One region of the Pantoea sp. X-Soil-ISGK-421 genome, then DNA from elsewhere that is predicted to be linked to it. Evidence: predicted binding sites of a transcription regulator. Region 1 holds the regulator's gene; each other region holds the start of a gene.
The links. The regulator LexA, encoded in region 1, represses DNA repair genes until DNA is damaged. The targets are predictions, from matches to a motif close to TNCTGTATGTACATACAGNA.

Region 1 (6,068 bases):
TCCAGCAGATAGCACCAAACACCAACCAGCGGCAGAATCACTTGCCAGATAAGGTAGCGATCGGCCATTTCGCGCAGCGCTTCCAGTGAAGTCAGCATCGCCACTATCTGCGGACCCGTAAAGGCATAAATCAGCGCAAATATCACCGCAACAAAACAGGCCTGACGGCAGGCCGCATGCCAGATAAGCAATAATCGACTGCGATCTTTGGCCCCAACGGCCTCACCGGAGCAGGCTTCAACTGCGTAGGCAAAACCATCCAGCGCGTAAGCAGTAAAAGTGAGGAACATCAGCAGTACAGCATTGACCGCTACCACATCCGGTCCAATACGCGCACCAAGAATCGTGAGCGAGGCAAAACAGATTTGCAGCATTAAGGAGCGCAGCATAATGTCGCGATTAAGGCGGAACAGCCGTGCCGCATCGCCGCGCCAGCTGCTTTTTAGCAGAGTAAAGTGGATACCGCGCATTTTCAGCACACGCGCCACCATCCACAGCCCCACGCCCAGCGTGACATATTCTGCCAGTGCGGTTGCCGCCGCCGCCCCGGCCACGCCCCAATGCAGTTTGAGGACAAACAGCAGATCAAGCAGGATGTTGACCAGATTGCCAATGATCAGCAGCACCATCGGCGCACGTGCATACTGCACGCCCAGCAGCCAGCCGAGAATCACCAGATTGGCTAAGGTCGCAGGCGCACTTAGCCAGCGAATCTCAATGAATATTTTCGCCTGGTGTTGCACTTCCGGGCTGCCACCCATCAAGGCTGCAGCCAAACTGCTTACCGGCGTCCGCAGCACCATAAACAGCACACCAAAAACCAGCGCAATCAGCAGCGGTTGCGTTAAGGCGCGCGCCAGCGCGGTTTTATCATTAGCACCAAATGCCTGAGCGGTGAGTCCGGTCGTGCTCATGCGCAGGAACAATAGGAGCATAAAGATGAAGCTGGTTGCCGTCGTGCCAACCGCGACACCGCCCAAATAGATAGGGCTATCGAGATGACCAATAACGGCAGTATCCACCACGCCCAATAACGGGACGGTGATGTTTGAAAGGATCATCGGCAGCGCCAGCCGCCAGAGCGTTTTATCTGAAGAGGAAAACAGCTGCATTCGCCCATTCCGTTGTTTGCGGTAATCAGCGTAATGGCGCCAGAGTGAGCCGCAGAAAGAGTCACAGAGAAGTAAAACAGCAGACTGCGGTTAGCGCATGATACGCCACCGCAGTGGGTGAGGCTCAGAAACTGATTAGAGCCACTCGCCGTTGCGCACAATCCCGACAGCCAAACCTTCAACGGTTAGCGACTGCTCACGGGTATCAACGACAATCGGCTGAAAATCGGTATTTTCTGGCAGCAGATGAACAATCGCACCCTGCTTTTTCCAGCGTTTCACGGTGACTTCATCATCAATGCGCGCCACTACAACCTGGCCGTTACGCACTTCCTGAGTTTTATGCACCGCCAACAGATCGCCATCCATAATGCCAATGTCTTTCATCGACATACCGCTCACGCGCAACAGAAAATCAGCGCTCGGTTTGAACAGGTTAGCATCCACCTGGTAGTGGGCTTCGATGTGTTCCTGTGCCAGCAAGGGCTCACCGGCAGCGACGCGGCCAATCAGCGGCAGACCTTCGCTCGATTCTTCTTCCATCAACAGGCGAATCCCGCGCGATGCGCCGGAAACAATTTCAATTACGCCTTTACGCGCCAGCGCTTTCAGATGCTCTTCAGCAGCATTGGGCGAGCGAAAACCCAGTTGCGCAGCAATTTCCGCACGCGTTGGCGGCATGCCCGTCTGGTTAATATGGTCGCGAATCAGGTCATAGACCTGTTGCTGCCGTGCAGTTAACGCTTTCATCCCGCCCCCTGGTTGTTTATACAGTCGCTGTGAGTATATACAGGTATTGGCGAAATGAAAACCGTAACAGAGGGAAAAATCAGCGGTTTGATGAATCTGGAATCCCTATCTCAAATGCGTCCAGAGCAGCGCGATCCAGACGAACAGAGCCAGTAAGATAGTCAGTAATACGGCAGCCGATCCCATGTCTTTGGCACGGCCCGCGAGCGGATGTTGCTCTTGACCAATGCGGTCCACCACCGCTTCGATAGCGCTATTAAGGATCTCAACGATGATAACCAGCACCACCGAGCCAATCATTAAGATGCGGGCGATGGTATCTACATCCAGCCAGCAGGCCACAAGAATAGCCACCAGCGCGGCAACGGCTTCCTGCCGAAATGCGGCTTCGTGCTGCCATGCGGCGCGTAACCCCTGCCAGGAATAACCGGCGGCTTTCACTATTCTTACTAAACCGGTGACGTTATTTGCCATGTCTATGGAACCCTTGAACTATTTTGACGTCAATGTGAGGGCAGTTTGAGGCGGCAGAGCCACAGACCTTCGCTGCGCTTTCTGGTATGCTTGCCGCGCTTTGCTAACAAGAGGCTTAAAGTTGTCTATGTCAGGTTGGCGTAAACTCTATTACAAATTATTGAATTTACCACTCTCTATTTTGGTAAAAAGTAAGGTCATTCCGACCGATCCCGTCTCTGAGCACGGGATCGATCCGACACGTCCTGTGATGTATGTTTTGCCTTATGATTCAAAGGCTGACCTACTCACGCTGCGTGCTCAATGCCTGAAACATGATCTGCCCGATCCGCTGGCTCCGCTGGAGATCGATGGCACCCTGCTGCCGCGTCACGTGTTTATTCACGATGGCCCACGCGTCATTCCCTATTTCGTGGCAAATCCCGAATCGGTAAAGCTGTTCCACGATTATCTGGATTTGCACCGCAGCAACCCGCATCTTGATGTGCAAATGCTGCCGGTTGCGGTGATGTTTGGTCGCGCGCCGGGACGTGAAACATCCGGTGAGTCCACGCCACATCTGCGTATTCTCAATGGTGTTCAGAAGTTCTTCGCTATTTTGTGGCACGGCCGCGACAGCTTTGTGCGCTTTTCGCAAACCGTTTCGCTGCGCCAAATGGCGACCGAACACGGCACCGATAAGTCGATTGCGCAGAAGCTGGCTCGCGTGGCGCGTATTCACTTTGCCCGCCAACGTCTGGCCGCAGTCGGTCCGCGTCTGCCTGCGCGTCAGGATCTCTTCAATAAACTTTTGCAGTCCAAAGCGATTGAAAAAGCGGTAGAAGATGAAGCGCGCAGTAAAAAGATTTCCCATGAGAAAGCCCAGCAGAATGCCATTGAAATGATGGAAGAAGTGGCGGCGAACTTCTCTTATGAAGCCATTAAAGTCACTGACCGCGTGATGGGATGGCTGTGGAGCCGCCTGTATCAGGGCATCAACGTTCATGGCGGTGAGCGCGTGCGTCAGCTGGCGCAGGATGGTCATGAGATTGTCTATGTGCCGTGCCACCGCAGCCACATGGATTATCTGCTGCTCTCCTACGTGCTTTATCATCAAGGACTTGTACCGCCGCATATCGCGGCGGGGATCAACCTGAACTTCTGGCCGGCCGGCCCGATTTTCCGGCGTTTAGGCGCGTTCTTTATTCGTCGTACCTTTAAGGGCAACAAACTCTATTCCACCGTGTTCCGTGAGTACCTCGGCGAGCTGTTTAGCCGTGGTTACTCGGTTGAATACTTCGTGGAAGGCGGACGTTCGCGTACCGGCCGTTTGCTGGACCCGAAAACCGGTACCTTATCAATGACGCTGCAGGCGATGCTGCGCGGCGGCAGCCGTCCGATCACCTTCGTGCCGATTTACATTGGCTACGAGCACGTGATGGAGGTGGGGACTTACGCTAAAGAGCTGCGTGGCGCTGCCAAAGAGAAAGAGAGCTTCCTGCAGATGGTTCGGGGCTTGCGTAAACTGCGTAACCTCGGTCAGGGTTACGTCAATTTTGGCGAACCGCTGCCCTTGATGAACTACCTGAACAAAAACGTGCCAGAGTGGCGTGATGCGATCGATCCTATCGAACAACAACGTCCAGCCTGGATGACGCCCGCCGTAAATGATATTGCGGCGAAGCTGATGGTGCGCATCAACGAAGCTGGAGCGGCCAACGCCATGAACCTGTGCGTTACCGCGCTGCTGGCATCACGTCAGCGTTCACTGACCCGTGAACAGTTGATTGAGCAATTAGAGTGCTACACCCAGCTACTGCGCAACGTGCCGTATTCGCCAGAAGCTACCGTGCCCGATATGAGTGCGGAAGCGCTGCTTGACCACGCCATGGGCATGAACAAGTTCGAGACCGAGCAAGATAATATTGGCGACATCATCATTCTGCCGCGTGAGCAAGCGGTGCTGATGACCTACTATCGCAATAACATCCATCATATGCTGGTGATGCCGTCGCTGATAGCCGCTATCGTGCAGCAGCATCGTGAAATCAGCGAAGCAGAACTACTGCGCCAGGTTAGCCTGGTGTACCCGATGTTGAAGAGTGAGCTGTTCCTGCGTTGGGACAAAGCGGAACTGCCTGCGCTGCTTAACGCACTCTGTACAGAGATGGCGCGTCAGGGGCTGATCACGCTGCAAGACGGCATGCTGAAAATGACGCCGGCACGTCACCGTTCGCTGCAACTGCTGGCGGCGGGTATTCGTGAGACGCTACAGCGCTTCGCGATTACCTTCGCCATTCTCAGCGCGAAACCTGCCATCAACCGCGGCACGCTGGAGAAAGAGAGCCGCACGCTGGCTCAGCGCTTGTCTGTGCTGCACGGCATCAACGCACCCGAGTTCTTTGATAAAGCGGTGTTCACTGCGCTGGTACTCACGCTACGTGATGAAGGCTACATCAGTGATAAAGGCGATGCCGATGCTGAGCGTAGTCATATGATGTGGCAGATGCTGGCGGAGTTAGTGACCAGCGACGTGCGTCTGACAATTGAAAGTGCCGTCGCCCACGATTAACGCGGCGACAGGCAAATAAGGCGCACTTCGGTGCGCCTTATTTGTTTACAGCAAATCCGCAAACGGCACGGTGCTGAGCAGAATGCCAAGAAACAGCACCATGCCAACATAGTTGTTATTCAGGAATGCCTGGAAACAGGGATCGCGCTCTCGCTGGGCAATCAGCTTCTGCTGATGCACAAACAAGCCTGCAGCCAGCAGCAGCGACCAATAAAACGCGCCGTTCAGATTGAGCATCATGCCCACTAGCGCCATCAGACCAAGCGTAGCCAGCTGCAGCAAGCCAATAATCAGTTTGTCGTAACGACCAAACAGAATCGCCGTCGACTTCACGCCAATCTTTAAATCGTCATCGCGGTCAACCATCGCATATTGCGTGTCGTAGGCCACCGTCCAGCAAATATTGGCCAGAAACACCAACCAGCAAACTAAAGGTAAGGACTCACTAACTGCCGCCCACCCCATTGGAATAGCCCAACCGAATGCTGCGCCCAACACCACTTGCGGCAAATGCGTATAGCGCTTCATAAACGGATACACCCACGCTAGCGCCAGTCCGCCAAATGACAGCAAAATGGTCATGGTGTTCATGGTCAACACCAGCATAAACGCCAACAAGCCGAGGCCGGCAAACAGCAGTTTGGCTTCTTTCTCCGTTACCAGGCCACTGGCCAGCGGACGCGATGCGGTACGCTTGACGTGACCATCGATTTTGCGGTCAGCGTAATCGTTGATCACGCAACCCGCAGCACGCATCACAATCACACCGAGCACAAATACCAGCAGCACCGGCAGCGGCGGAATCGCCATGCCCGAAAGCCACAGCGCCCACAAGGTAGGCCACAGCAATAGGACCGTGCCGATCGGTTTATCGATACGCATCAGACGGCAGTATGCCTGCCATTTGGTCATGGGTAAGGTATTTTGCACAGTGGTTTTATCCTTGATCCAGCGCGCGATAAAGCGGCGACGCGGGTAAAAACAGTTCAGTTAACAGCAGCGGTTTGCCCGACAAACGCAGGCGGGAACGGCGTCCCCACAAATCGCCAACCTGACCCGGATCGATAAAATCGCGGCTCAAGGTCGATGAAGAAAACAGATAGCGCCCAAGCGGTCTTGTGCCGAGCTGTTGCAGCATCTGCTCAGGGCCGTTCAAGGTGCTTTCCGGCACCACGGTGCGG
Region 2 (6,068 bases), 2.8 Mb from region 1:
CTTCTGCGCCTCTTCAAAATCGAGATGGCGCAGCAGATATTTCACACGCGGTACGTTTTTGCCGTTCATGCTGAGATGGTGATATCCCAAGCCCACTAACAGCGCGACACACATGGGATCGCCGGCCATTTCACCACACAAGCAGAGCTCCAGTTTGGCCTGGCGGGCTTCGCTGGCAATGGTGTGCAGCGCCCGCAGCATCGCCGGATGCAGCGAATCATACAGGTTCGCCACGCGCGTATTATTGCGATCGACCGCCAGCAAATATTGCGTCAGATCGTTAGTGCCGACGGAAACGAAATCGACGCGATCCGCCAGATGCGGGATCATAAACAGCATCGATGGCACTTCAATCATGATGCCAATGCGCGGCTTAGGAATCACATAGCCGAGCATCTCCTCCACTTCACGACCGGCACGATCGATCAGACGACGCGCCTCGTCGATCTCGTCGATATGGCTGATCATCGGCAGCAAAATGCTTAAGTTGCCAGACGCCACGTTAGCACGCAGCATGGCGCGCACCTGCACCAGGAAGATTTCAGGCTGATCGAGCGTCAAGCGAATACCCCGCCAGCCAAGGCAGGGATTTTCTTCGCTTATCGGCATATAGGGCAGCTGTTTATCCGCGCCGACATCAAGCGTGCGCAGCGTAACCGGCTTGTTGTAAAACAGCTGCAACATGCCCTGATACTGCGCCACCTGCTCCTCTTCGGACGGGAAACCATTGTGCAGCATGAACGGAATTTCGGTACGGTACAGACCGATGCCATCTACCCAGCTGTCGAGCGCCTGCTCGTGTTCCGGACTGAGACCGGCATTCAGCATCACCTGAATGCGTTCACCACTTTTCAACTCACCGGGCTGCTCGACCACGCCTTCGGCCATTTTGCTCAGCGCATTCTCTTCGCTGATCAAACGCTGATATTCCTGCACCAGCACCGGTTCCGGATCGATCAGCACTTCGCCGCGGTAGCCATCCACAATCAGCAAGCGTTTGTTGAGCTGTGCCGGGAGGATATCCGCGCCCATTACGGTCGGAATACCCATCGCGCGCGTCAGAATCGCCGCATGCGAGTTGGCGGCGCCGTCGCGCACCACCACGCCGGCTAAACGCTCCTGCGGTAATTCCGCCAGCGTGGTTGCCGTGAGTTCATCGGCGACTAACACGAAGCGTTCCGGCCAGGCATTGGTGCCGACCAGGGAATCATCAAGGTGGAACAGCAGACGTTGACCGAGCACGCGTAAATCGCCGGCGCGCTCGCGTAAATATTGATCCTGCAGATTGGCAAACTGCTCGGCGAACTTCTCGATCACCGTTTTCACCGCCCACTCGGCGACCGATCCGCGTTCGATCTCGTCAAACAGATCTTTTTTCAGGCGTGCATCGGTAAGCAGATGCGAATAGAGATCGAAGATCGCCGCGCTCTCTTTCTGCACGCTGGCAGCAAAGCGTTTACTGAAGCGGCGAAATTCGTTGCCGGCCTCACCCATCGCCAGCACCAGACGCTCGCGTTCGCGCTGCACGTCGAGCGTGGACGCAGCGGAAACCTGATCGAGCAGCGGCTGGGTTTCGTCCACCCAGCCCGGCGCGACCGCCACGCCAGGCGAAGCAGCGATCGCTTTTACGCGTGTCTGACGGAATTGACCAAACAGTTGACCGAGCTGCGACTGCGACAGCAATCCTGCCATTTGCGTGGCGAGCGTGACGAGGAAGGACTCTTCGCTCTCATCAAATTGACGGTGTTCGCGCTGCTGGATAACCAACACGCCAAGCAGTTGGCGGCGGCTAATAATCGGGACGCCGAGGAAGGAGCGATAACGCTCCTCTTTAACAGAAGGGATGTATTTGAAGCTGGGATGGCTTTGCGCATCGGCGAGGTTGATCGGCTCTGCTAAGCGTCCAACGAGGCCAACGATGCCTTCGTCAAACGCCAGCGTAACCGTACGACCACGCGGCTTTTTTAGCCCGCGTGTCGCCATCAGGTAGTAGCAACGACGGTCGTGATCGGCGAGATAAACCGAGCAAACCTCGGTTTCCATCGCAAGGCAAATTTCGTTTACCAGAATGTCGAGTGCTTCATTCAGACGTGGAGCACTCGCCACTTTCTCTACTATTTCGCGTAACTGAGTGAGCATAAAGGGCGTGGCCTATCCTCTTTTACGTCGTTGGGCAGCGTTATTACGTTGCCCCGCACTCTCCTGCATCGACATCACCACGCCAGCGAATTCTTTCATCACGCGGCGGTAAACATCGCGCTTGAAAGAGACCACCTGACGCACCGGATACCAGAAGCTAACCCAGCGCCAACCGTCAAACTCGGGCGTGCTGCTGTGCTGCACATTGATTTCCGCGTCACTACACATCAACTGCAGAAGAAACCACTTTTGTTTCTGGCCGATACACACCGGCTTTGTGTCCCAACGCACCAAACGTTTTGGCAACTTGTAGCGTAACCAGTTTCGGGTTGAAGCAAGTATTCGAACATCTTTGCGGTGTAAACCCACTTCTTCGAACAGTTCGCGATACATTGCCTGTTCAGCAGTTTCACCCGGATTGATGCCTCCCTGAGGAAATTGCCAGGAGTGCTGTCCAAAGCGCCTGGCCCACAACACTTGTCCTTGCCTGTTACAGATTACGATACCAACATTCGGGCGGTAGCCATCATCATCGATCACTGGACTACCTCAAAGCTAAATTTGAATAGCCTGATTGTTTCACACTCCTTACAGGCGGTAAACCACTGGATACCGGGGTGTAAGCAGAATAAAAACAGGATAACTCACAGAGATTAGCCAAGTTATAAACAGCGAGTGAGATTTATGGGCGATCTTATTCACTTTTTCTGTGGATAGCGTTGTGCAGAACACGGGAATGACGTGAATAACCATTACAGAACATTCTCAAAAACCCTCGTCGCCAGATAAAATAAAACATTAAATTTCATACACATATAAAATAATGGAAACTCAGGCGATGAAAAGATCCTTTGCAGATTCATTCCACTTGCCTGTCATCGGTTAAAGATCCACCAATGACGTTTTTATCCACAGAGAATGACCTAAACCTGGTCAAAGAAAGGAAAAAAAGCGTTCAAAACGCGAAAGTCAAGGCTGTAAATGGAAACAGGTGTCTGAGAAAAGGGGGTTACCCCACATTTCTGTGGATAACTAGGTTCAACACCTGTTCATTGTCGATAACAAGCTGGGATAACCTGGCCACAGCATCGGATGGCCCCATTCTATTGGAATAAAAAACCATTCTTAATCATGCTATTATCACAGTTATTCACCTAATTGCCATGTGGACAAACTCAGTCAGCCTCCACTGTTCACTCTTTAACCAATGTGAGTTCTAGCATGCACTCTTCAGCATTATTGCCGTCATCACCCGAAAACGAAGCGGAATTACTGCAACGAGCACAACAGCTGGCAGGCCAGACCTTTGCCGCGCTAGCGGCACAGCTAAACCTGCCGATACCCACCGATTTGAAACGCGATAAAGGCTGGGTCGGCATGTTGTTAGAGCTGCATTTAGGTGCCAGTGCGGGCAGCAAAGCCGAACAGGATTTTGCGCATCTCGGTATTGAGCTGAAGACCATTCCGGTAGATGCGCAAGGCAAACCGCTGGAGACCACCTTCGTGTGTGTCGCGCCGTTAACCGGCAATAGTGGCGTTACCTGGCAAACCAGCCATGTGCGGCACAAACTGGCACGCGTGCTGTGGATTCCGATCGAAGGCGATCGTGCCTTGCCGCTGGCTGAGCGTCGTGTTGGTTCAGCGCTGCTATGGCATCCCAGTGAAGAAGAGGAACAACAGTTGCGGGAAGACTGGGAAGAGTTAATGGATATGATTGTGCTTGGCCAGGTTGAGCGCATCACCGCCCGTCACGGTGCGTGGCTGCAAATCCGCCCTAAAGCCGCCAACAGCAAAGCATTAACCGAAGCCATCGGGGAACACGGCGAGCCGATTATGACGCTGCCGCGCGGCTTTTATTTAAAGAAGAGCTTTACCGGCCCACTTTTGGCGCGACATTTTTTACTGTAAATGCATATTGCTGCCGATAATTTTAGGAATGATGCGATTACTCCTAACGACGAAAGCATTTATTACTACACTTTTGCTGTTGAAGTCGCGAGAAGGAGATAAGAATGAAAGGGTTGGTAAGTGCAGTGGGTTTAGGATTGGTTGCGCTGTTATTGAGTGGTTGCAGCAGTGATTACGTCATGGCGACCAAAGATGGCCGCATGATCATGACCGATGGCAAACCCGCCATCGATAAAGAGACTGGATTGGTACAGTACACCGATGAGAAAGGCCATCAGATGCAGATCAATGGTGACGAGGTTTCGACCATCATTGAGCGTTAAGTGCCAAATTGCCTTGCCTGCACATGTTTTCCCCTTGTGCAGGCGATTTCCCGAACTTTCCCCCCTTCCTTCCGCGCCGCTTCACACGCTATAGTCCCAAAGGACACAACATTCCCTTTCATAATGAAAAAAGGATGCCGGCAAATGCACTATCACCGTATTCCCCATAGCACGCTGGAAGTGAGTCAGCTGGGGCTTGGAACCATGACGTTTGGTGAGCAGAACAGCGAAGCCGACGCCCACGCACAGCTTGATTACGCGGTTAGCAGTGGCATTAACCTGATTGATACCGCGGAAATGTATCCGGTGCCGCCGAGCCCGGAAACCCAGGGATTAACCGAACAGTACATTGGTAGCTGGCTGAAGAAGCGCGGCAGCCGTGACAAAATCATCCTCGCCAGCAAAGTGGCCGGCCCGGTACGCGGTGCGGATGCCTCAATTCGCCCGAACCAGGCGCTGGATCGCAAAAACATCCGCGAAGCGCTGGATGCCAGCCTGAAACGCCTGAATACCGATTATCTCGATCTCTATCAGTTGCATTGGCCACAGCGCCAAACCAACTATTTCGGCAAGCTGGGCTATCAATACACCGATTCCAGTGTCCCCGTGACGCTGCTGGAAACGCTGGAAGCGCTGACCGAACAAGTTCGTGCCGGTAAGATTCGCTACATTGGCGTGTCGAACGAAACCGCGTGGGGCGTGATGCGTTACCTGCAGCTGGCTGAAAAGCACGAGCTACCGCGTATCGTCACCATCCAGAACCCGTACAGCCTGCTGAACCGCAGCTTCGAGGTAGGTTTAGCGGAGATCAGTCAGCATGAAGGCGTCGAGCTGCTGGCTTATTCCAGCCTGGCCTTTGGTACTTTGAGCGGTAAATACCTGAACGGTGCGAAACCAGCCGGTGCGCGCAATACGCTGTTTAGTCGCTTTACCCGCTACAGCGGCGATCAGTCTCAGCAGGCGATTGCCGCCTATGTTGAGCTGGCGAAGAAGCACAATATGGATCCGTCGCAGATGGCGCTGGCCTACGTGCGTCAACAGCCGTTTGTCGCCAGCACCTTGCTGGGCGCCACCACGCTGGAGCAACTTAAGATTAACGTTGAGAGTTTCAATCTGACGCTGAACGCTGATGTGTTAGAGGAACTGGAAGCGATTCATCGCCAGTTTACTTATCCTGCCCCTTGAAACCAGGTGCGCATTAATGCGCACCTTACAAATTCTGCCGTAGGGTCGCCATTCATGGCGACCTTTTTAATTACCGCACAATTACCGCCGCGCTTTCCACCACAGCACCGCAATCGCCACGGCGAAAATCGCACCGAATCCCACGCCGGTTGCCACCGCAGGTGCGCCCAGCTTAATCGCCACGGTATACAAACCCAGCATCAGCAGCATCGCGCTGTTTTCACCCAGATTTTGCACCGCAATCGCGTTACCCGAACCCACGGACGCTTTACCACGCTCCTGCAGCAGCGCATTGAGCGGCACGACAAAGAAACCACCCAGCGCACCAATCAGCATCAGCACCAGATAGGCATTCAGCAAACTCTGTTGCAACGCAAACACGACCACCATCACGCCAATCAACACGCCCGCCGGCATACAGCGGCGCACGGTTTGCAGCGTCACCAGTTTTGCCGCCGCAGCCGCACCGATGACAATGCCAATCGCCACCATCGCATTCAGCGTGGTTGGGGT
Region 3 (6,068 bases), 1.0 Mb from region 1:
TCTACGGCAGGATCGGGACTTTCACATAGAAACTGGTCCAGCGCATCAGCTCCACCAATCGCCTGCGCTTTGGCGTGATAGAAGGTGCCCAAATCGCGTAATGGCTGGAAAAATTCCGGGGCCAAAATTAGTGCCAGAAAACCGGCAAACAGTGTTACGCCGGTGCTGTAATGACCGAAATTCAGTTCGCCGAGGTAAGAGAAACCGAAATAGACTGCGACGACAGCGATCGCCAGTGAAGCAAAAAACTCCAGCACGGCGGAAGAGAGAAACGCCAGGCGCAAAACGTCCATGGTGCGTTGGCGGAAATCCGTGGTACTAGCGGCAATTGCCTGTTGCTCTGCCGCGCCGCGATTGAACAGGCGCAGCGTTTCACGGCCGCGTAGACGATCATAAAAATCACCGCTAAGGCGGGCGAGAGCAACAAAGTTGCGGCGGTTGGCATCTGCAGCGCCCATGCCTACCATGGCCATAAACAGCGGAATCAATGGTGCGGTTACCAGCAGAATCAATCCCGCAGCCCAGTTAATCGGGAAAATGGCGATCAAAATAGCTAACGGAATAAATACCGCTAGCGACATCTGAGGCAGATAACGCGCGTAGTATTCCTGCATCTCTTCGATTTGTTCGAGCAGCAACGTAGCCCAACTGCCTGCGGGTTTGCCCTGAATCCATGCCGGACCTAATTCATTGAGTCGGTTCAGCACCTGTTGGCGTAACGCTCTTCGAATGGCGACGCCAGCGCGATGCCCGGCCATTTCGCGAGCATAATGCAAGCCGGCGCGCAGAACAAAGCACAGGAGCAGTAGCAGAAAATCGGTGAGAAGTGTTGCGCGCGGTTGCTGCGCCACAATCAAATTTTGCAGCAGCGAAGCCATTAACCAGGCTTGAGCAATAATGACCAGAGCGCCAGCAAAACCGAACAGTGAGGCAGCACGTAAGTTACGCGCACCGTGATGACGTTGCTGACGGAGCCAGCGGAGAAGTTCTTGTTGCCGTGATTTGTTCATGCGATGCCGTTTGGTAACTCAAAAGAGATGTCAATCCCGGATGAAAACCCAGCAATGTCGGGCGCCTGAACTGTAGCATGCAGGTAACAAAAAAGGCGACCAAAACTGGCCGCCTTTAGACGATTATGATCAGGTTATTAACAACTTACTTATCGTTTTTAACCAGTCCATCAAGGAAACGCTCAGCATCCAATGCAGCCATACAACCGGTTCCTGCAGAGGTAATCGCCTGACGATAGATGTGGTCCATTACATCACCGGCAGCGAACACGCCTGGGATGCTGGTTTGCGTAGCGTTACCATGCAAACCGGACTGCACTTTGATGTAGCCATTTTCTAAATCCAGCTGGCCATCAAAAATGGCGGTATTTGGGCTGTGACCGATGGCGACAAACAGGCCAGCGACGTCAAGTGATTCAGCTGCTTCACCTTTGGTAGACAGCAGTTTTAAACCCGTTACGCCCATCTGATCGCCCACCACTTCGTCCAGCGTGCGATCGGTGTGGAGCACGATGTTGCCATTGCGCACTTTTTCCATCAAACGGTCGATGAGAATTTTTTCAGCGCGGAAGCTGTCGCGGCGGTGAATCAAATGCACTTCAGCGGCAATGTTCGCCAGATAAAGCGCTTCCTCAACAGCGGTGTTACCGCCACCAATGACGGCAACTTTCTGGTTGCGGTAGAAGAAACCGTCGCAGGTAGCGCAAGCGGACACACCTTTGCCTTTGAAAGCGTCTTCTGATGGCAGACCGAGGTAACGCGCTGAAGCGCCTGTTGCAATAATCAAAGCATCGGCAGTGTATTCACTGCTGTCGCCGATTAAACGGAACGGACGGTTCTGCAAATCGACAGTATGAATGTGGTCAAAAATGATCTCGGTGTTGAATTTCTCAGCATGCTCCTGCATGCGTTCCATTAACGCGGGACCGGTTAAATCATTGGCATCGCCTGGCCAGTTCTCCACTTCTGTGGTTGTGGTAAGTTGACCGCCTTTCTCCAGTCCGGTAATCAGCACCGGATTCAGGTTGGCGCGCGCTGCATAAACTGCAGCAGTGTAACCGGCAGGGCCGGAGCCCAGAATGAGCAGCTTACTGTGTTTGGCCGTACTCATGCGTTCCTCAATTTTTTTCTGACAACATAGTTTTTGATTGTAGGGAAATTAACGCCGCAAAAAAAGGCTTCAGCAATTTTGTTAACAATCGCTGCAAGCGGCGTAGACGATGAGTGCAGATTTTGCACGCGGTGTGCGCCAAAAGGGGGCAAAGCTCGGCAAATAGTGGTGCAGCAGCACTAAAATTCTCATTTAAAAACAGCAACCCAGAACTCTATCTGGCATCTTGTACTGAATTTGGATGTTTTACTTTGACAATCGCCTGCGCTTTTGCGAAAACATTGGGAGAAGCAGAGAATATTTAGCGATTCAAAACAGAATTTCATTTCTGTTTTGGGCTTTTTAGCCGAATAAACTCAGCCTGACATTGGTAATGACGCATGATGTGGACAGACAACATGCGTCATACGGATGGTAGCGTTACTGCACAGGCTTATGGTCTTCACTTCAGTAAGGCCCTGAACAATGAGCGTTTTCAGGGTGTGGCAGGTAAAGGGAAGGAATTAAGAGAGACAATAATAATGGTAGACAATAAGAAACGCCCCGGAAAAGATTTAGATCGTATCGACAGAAACATTCTGAATGAATTGCAGAAAGACGGTCGTATTTCCAATGTCGAGCTTTCAAAGCGTGTTGGATTATCGCCAACACCTTGTCTTGAGCGCGTGCGTCGCCTTGAGCGTCAAGGCTTCATTCTGGGTTACACCGCGCAACTCAATCCCCACTATCTGGATGCTTCACTGCTGGTATTTGTTGAGATTACTCTGAATCGTGGTGCGCCGGATGTGTTTGAGCAATTTAACGCCGCAGTGCAAAAACTTGAGGAAACTCAAGAATGTCACCTCGTTTCCGGTGACTTTGACTACCTGCTGAAAACCCGTGTACCGGATATGTCCGCCTATCGTAAACTGCTGGGGGAAACCTTGCTACGTCTGCCGGGCGTTAATGACACCCGCACTTATGTGGTGATGGAAGAGGTCAAACAGAGCAATCGTCTGGTGATCAAAACCCGTTAGTGCAGGGCAGGTGCAAAGCTTGCAGGATTTAGGTACACTCCTGTGAATTCATACAGGACCAACGTCGGGCATGCCCGACGTTGTTGCCTTCTTATTTTACAGGCACCTGGAGAGTTCTCTTGAGCCAGGAATATACAGAAGATAAAGACGTTTCGTTACAACCGCTGAGCAGTGGACGTAGGCTGCTGGAAGCATTGCTCATTCTTGTGGCCTTGTTCGCCATCTACTTGATGGTGTCATTGGTGAGTTTCAACCCTTCAGATCCAAGCTGGTCACAAACCGCATGGCATGAGCCTATCCATAATTTGGGTGGTAGCGTTGGCGCATGGCTGGCAGATACCCTGTTGTTCATTTTTGGCGTGATGGCCTATGCCATTCCTCCCGTCATTATTGGCCTCTGTTGGATCACCTTCCGTCAACGCGATCGTCAGGATTACATCGACTACTTTGCCGTAGGTTTGCGCCTGATTGGCGTGCTGGCCTTGGTGGTGACCACTTGTGGCCTTGCAGCACTCAACGTTGATGACATCTGGTATTTTACCTCAGGCGGCGTGATTGGCAGCCTGGTGAGCAATGCCATGGCGCCGTGGTTCAGTTCGGCTGGTGGCACCTTGACGCTGCTTTGCGTATGGGCTGCAGGCATCACGCTCTATACCGGTTGGTCATGGCTGACGATTGCCGAGAAGATCGGCGGCGTGGTGATGGGTGTTCTGACCTTCGCCAGCAACCGTTCACGGCATGACGAACCCTGGCAGGAAGAAGAGTACGACGACGAAGATCATGCTGAAAAGGTCGCGCCTCCAATGCATGCTGCACAGTCGGCTAATGAAGACGATGATGTGCTGTTAGCAAAACCGCGTAAGGTTAGTGACCCCGTTACACACGCGTTAGGTGACGATCCACTGCTGGCGAAAGCCAGTGCTGCCACTGCCGCTGCGATTGCTGTTACCACGCAAGCCGCCCAGCAGACTCCTGCCGTAGCGCAGCCTGCGGCAAGCGCAGTAGTGGAACCTACCGTTACGCCAGGTTTTGCCGAGACAACGGTTCAGTCGATCCCGAATTCTCAGCCTATTGCTGTCGCGCCTGAGCCGATCGCGCAATCTTCTACGCCACTTTATCGCTTTGAAGTGCCAAATGAACCAGCATCTTCTCCGTTCTCGCCTGCTGATGACGATGAGGGGCCGAGCATGGGCAACTGGCAGGATGCTGCGTCGTCTTCAGCAACAATTAATACCGTCGCTGCCGCATCACTTGCCGCCGGCGCGGTAAAAGCGGCGAGTGCATCAACAGCGTATTCGCCTGCCTTTGATATCGTGCCTGAGCGTGATTACAACCCGCAGGTGAAGCAGGGCATTGGCCCAGAGCTGCCGCGTCCCAACAAAGTTAAGTTGCCAACAAGACGTGAATTGGCATCTTACGGCATCAAACTGCCTTCTCAACGAATGGCGGAAGAGCAGGCCAAAGATGCTGAACAGCAACAACCCGAAGTAACCGCTTCCTACAGCGCTCCTTCACAAGAGGATGATGTTGAATTACAGGAAGCACAACTGCGCGAAGCCTTCGCATCACAGCAGCAGAATCGCTACGGTGAAAGCTGGCAGGATGCGCGTGAGCCCGAAGATGAAGAGGCGCTACAGCAAGCTCAACTCGCACGTCAGTTCGCCGATCAGCAGCAGCAACGCTATAACGAGCCTGAAGTGAAAGAGGCGCCAGTCTTTAATCTGGACACCTCTTCTGCTTTTGATTTCTCACCCATGAAAGATTTGGTTGACGATACGCCAAGTGAGCCGCTCTTTACCCTATCGGCAACGCCAGAGCCAGAGCCGGAAACTGAAGCGCCGCCGCAATGGCAGCAGCCAGCTGCGCCGCAGCCAGCATCACTGCCTTCGTTAAGTGCTGAATCCAGCCCATGGTCATCACCGGAGCAGGAAGCTTATTCGGCGCCGCCTGCACCAGTGAAACCCGCTGCGCCCGTGCAGGACAGCTTGTTCCATCCGTTCCTGGTTCGCCATGAACAGCCGCTGGAAAAACCAACTACACCGCTGCCAACGCTGGACTTACTCACGTCACCACCGGCAGAAGAAGAGCCGGTGGATATGTTTGCGCTTGAGCAAACAGCGCGACTGGTTGAGGCTCGACTGGCTGATTACCGTGTGAAGGCGGAAGTTGTTGGTATTTCGCCTGGCCCGGTTATCACCCGCTTCGAACTTGATCTGGCTCCTGGCGTGAAAGCTTCACGTATCTCCAACCTGTCGCGTGACCTGGCGCGTTCTTTGTCAGCTGTTGCGGTGCGTGTGGTGGAAGTCATTCCTGGCAAACCGTACGTAGGCCTTGAGCTGCCCAATAAACACCGTCAAACCGTTTATTTACGCGAAGTTCTGGATTGCCCTAAATTCCGTGAAAATCCTTCTCCGCTTGCCGTGGTATTGGGTAAAGACATCGCAGGACAGCCGGTTGTCGCTGATTTGGCGAAGATGCCTCATTTGCTGGTTGCCGGTACCACCGGTTCCGGTAAGTCGGTTGGCGTTAACACCATGATTATTAGCATGCTGTATAAGGCTACGCCGGAAGAAGTCCGCTTTATCATGATCGACCCGAAAATGCTTGAGTTGTCAGTCTACGAAGGTATTCCGCACTTGCTGACCGAAGTGGTTACCGACATGAAAGATGCTGCGAATGCGCTGCGCTGGAGTGTGGGTGAAATGGAGCGGCGTTATAAGCTAATGTCCGCGCTGGGTGTGCGTAACCTTGCCGGTTACAACGAAAAGATTGAGCAGGCTGCTGCGATGGGCCGACCCATTCCCGATCCGTTCTGGAAGCCGGGCGACAGCATGGACACCACTCCGCCAGTGCTGGAAAAACTGCCTTATATCGTGGTGCTGGTCGACGAATTTGCCGATCTGATGATGGCGGTAGGTAAGAAAGTCGAAG

Region 2: the regulator LexA is predicted to act here: its motif matches at 3,113-3,132, upstream of mutH (DNA mismatch repair endonuclease MutH).
Region 3: the regulator LexA is predicted to act here: its motif matches at 3,176-3,195, upstream of AC6I8K_RS06525 (DNA translocase FtsK 4TM domain-containing protein).

Annotation. Positions count from the first base shown of each region.
Region 1 covers NZ_AP035979.1:373,246-379,313, reverse strand. Annotated here, with positions in the region: gene dinF (MATE family efflux transporter DinF) at 1-1,112, opposite strand, end outside; gene lexA (transcriptional repressor LexA) at 1,248-1,862, opposite strand; gene AC6I8K_RS01685 (diacylglycerol kinase) at 1,968-2,336, opposite strand; gene plsB (glycerol-3-phosphate 1-O-acyltransferase PlsB) at 2,464-4,887, shown strand; gene ubiA (4-hydroxybenzoate octaprenyltransferase) at 4,933-5,817, opposite strand; gene ubiC (chorismate lyase) at 5,825-6,068, opposite strand, start outside.
Region 2 covers NZ_AP035979.1:3,208,846-3,214,913, forward strand. Annotated here, with positions in the region: gene ptsP (phosphoenolpyruvate--protein phosphotransferase) at 1-2,139, opposite strand, end outside; gene rppH (RNA pyrophosphohydrolase) at 2,152-2,679, opposite strand; gene mutH (DNA mismatch repair endonuclease MutH) at 3,361-4,047, shown strand; gene AC6I8K_RS14945 (YgdI/YgdR family lipoprotein) at 4,152-4,370, shown strand; gene AC6I8K_RS14950 (NADP(H)-dependent aldo-keto reductase) at 4,515-5,555, shown strand; gene lplT (lysophospholipid transporter LplT) at 5,637-6,068, opposite strand, start outside.
Region 3 covers NZ_AP035979.1:1,409,867-1,415,934, forward strand. Annotated here, with positions in the region: gene cydD (heme ABC transporter permease/ATP-binding protein CydD) at 1-1,010, opposite strand, end outside; gene trxB (thioredoxin-disulfide reductase) at 1,156-2,121, opposite strand; gene lrp (leucine-responsive transcriptional regulator Lrp) at 2,643-3,137, shown strand; gene AC6I8K_RS06525 (DNA translocase FtsK 4TM domain-containing protein) at 3,257-6,068, shown strand, end outside.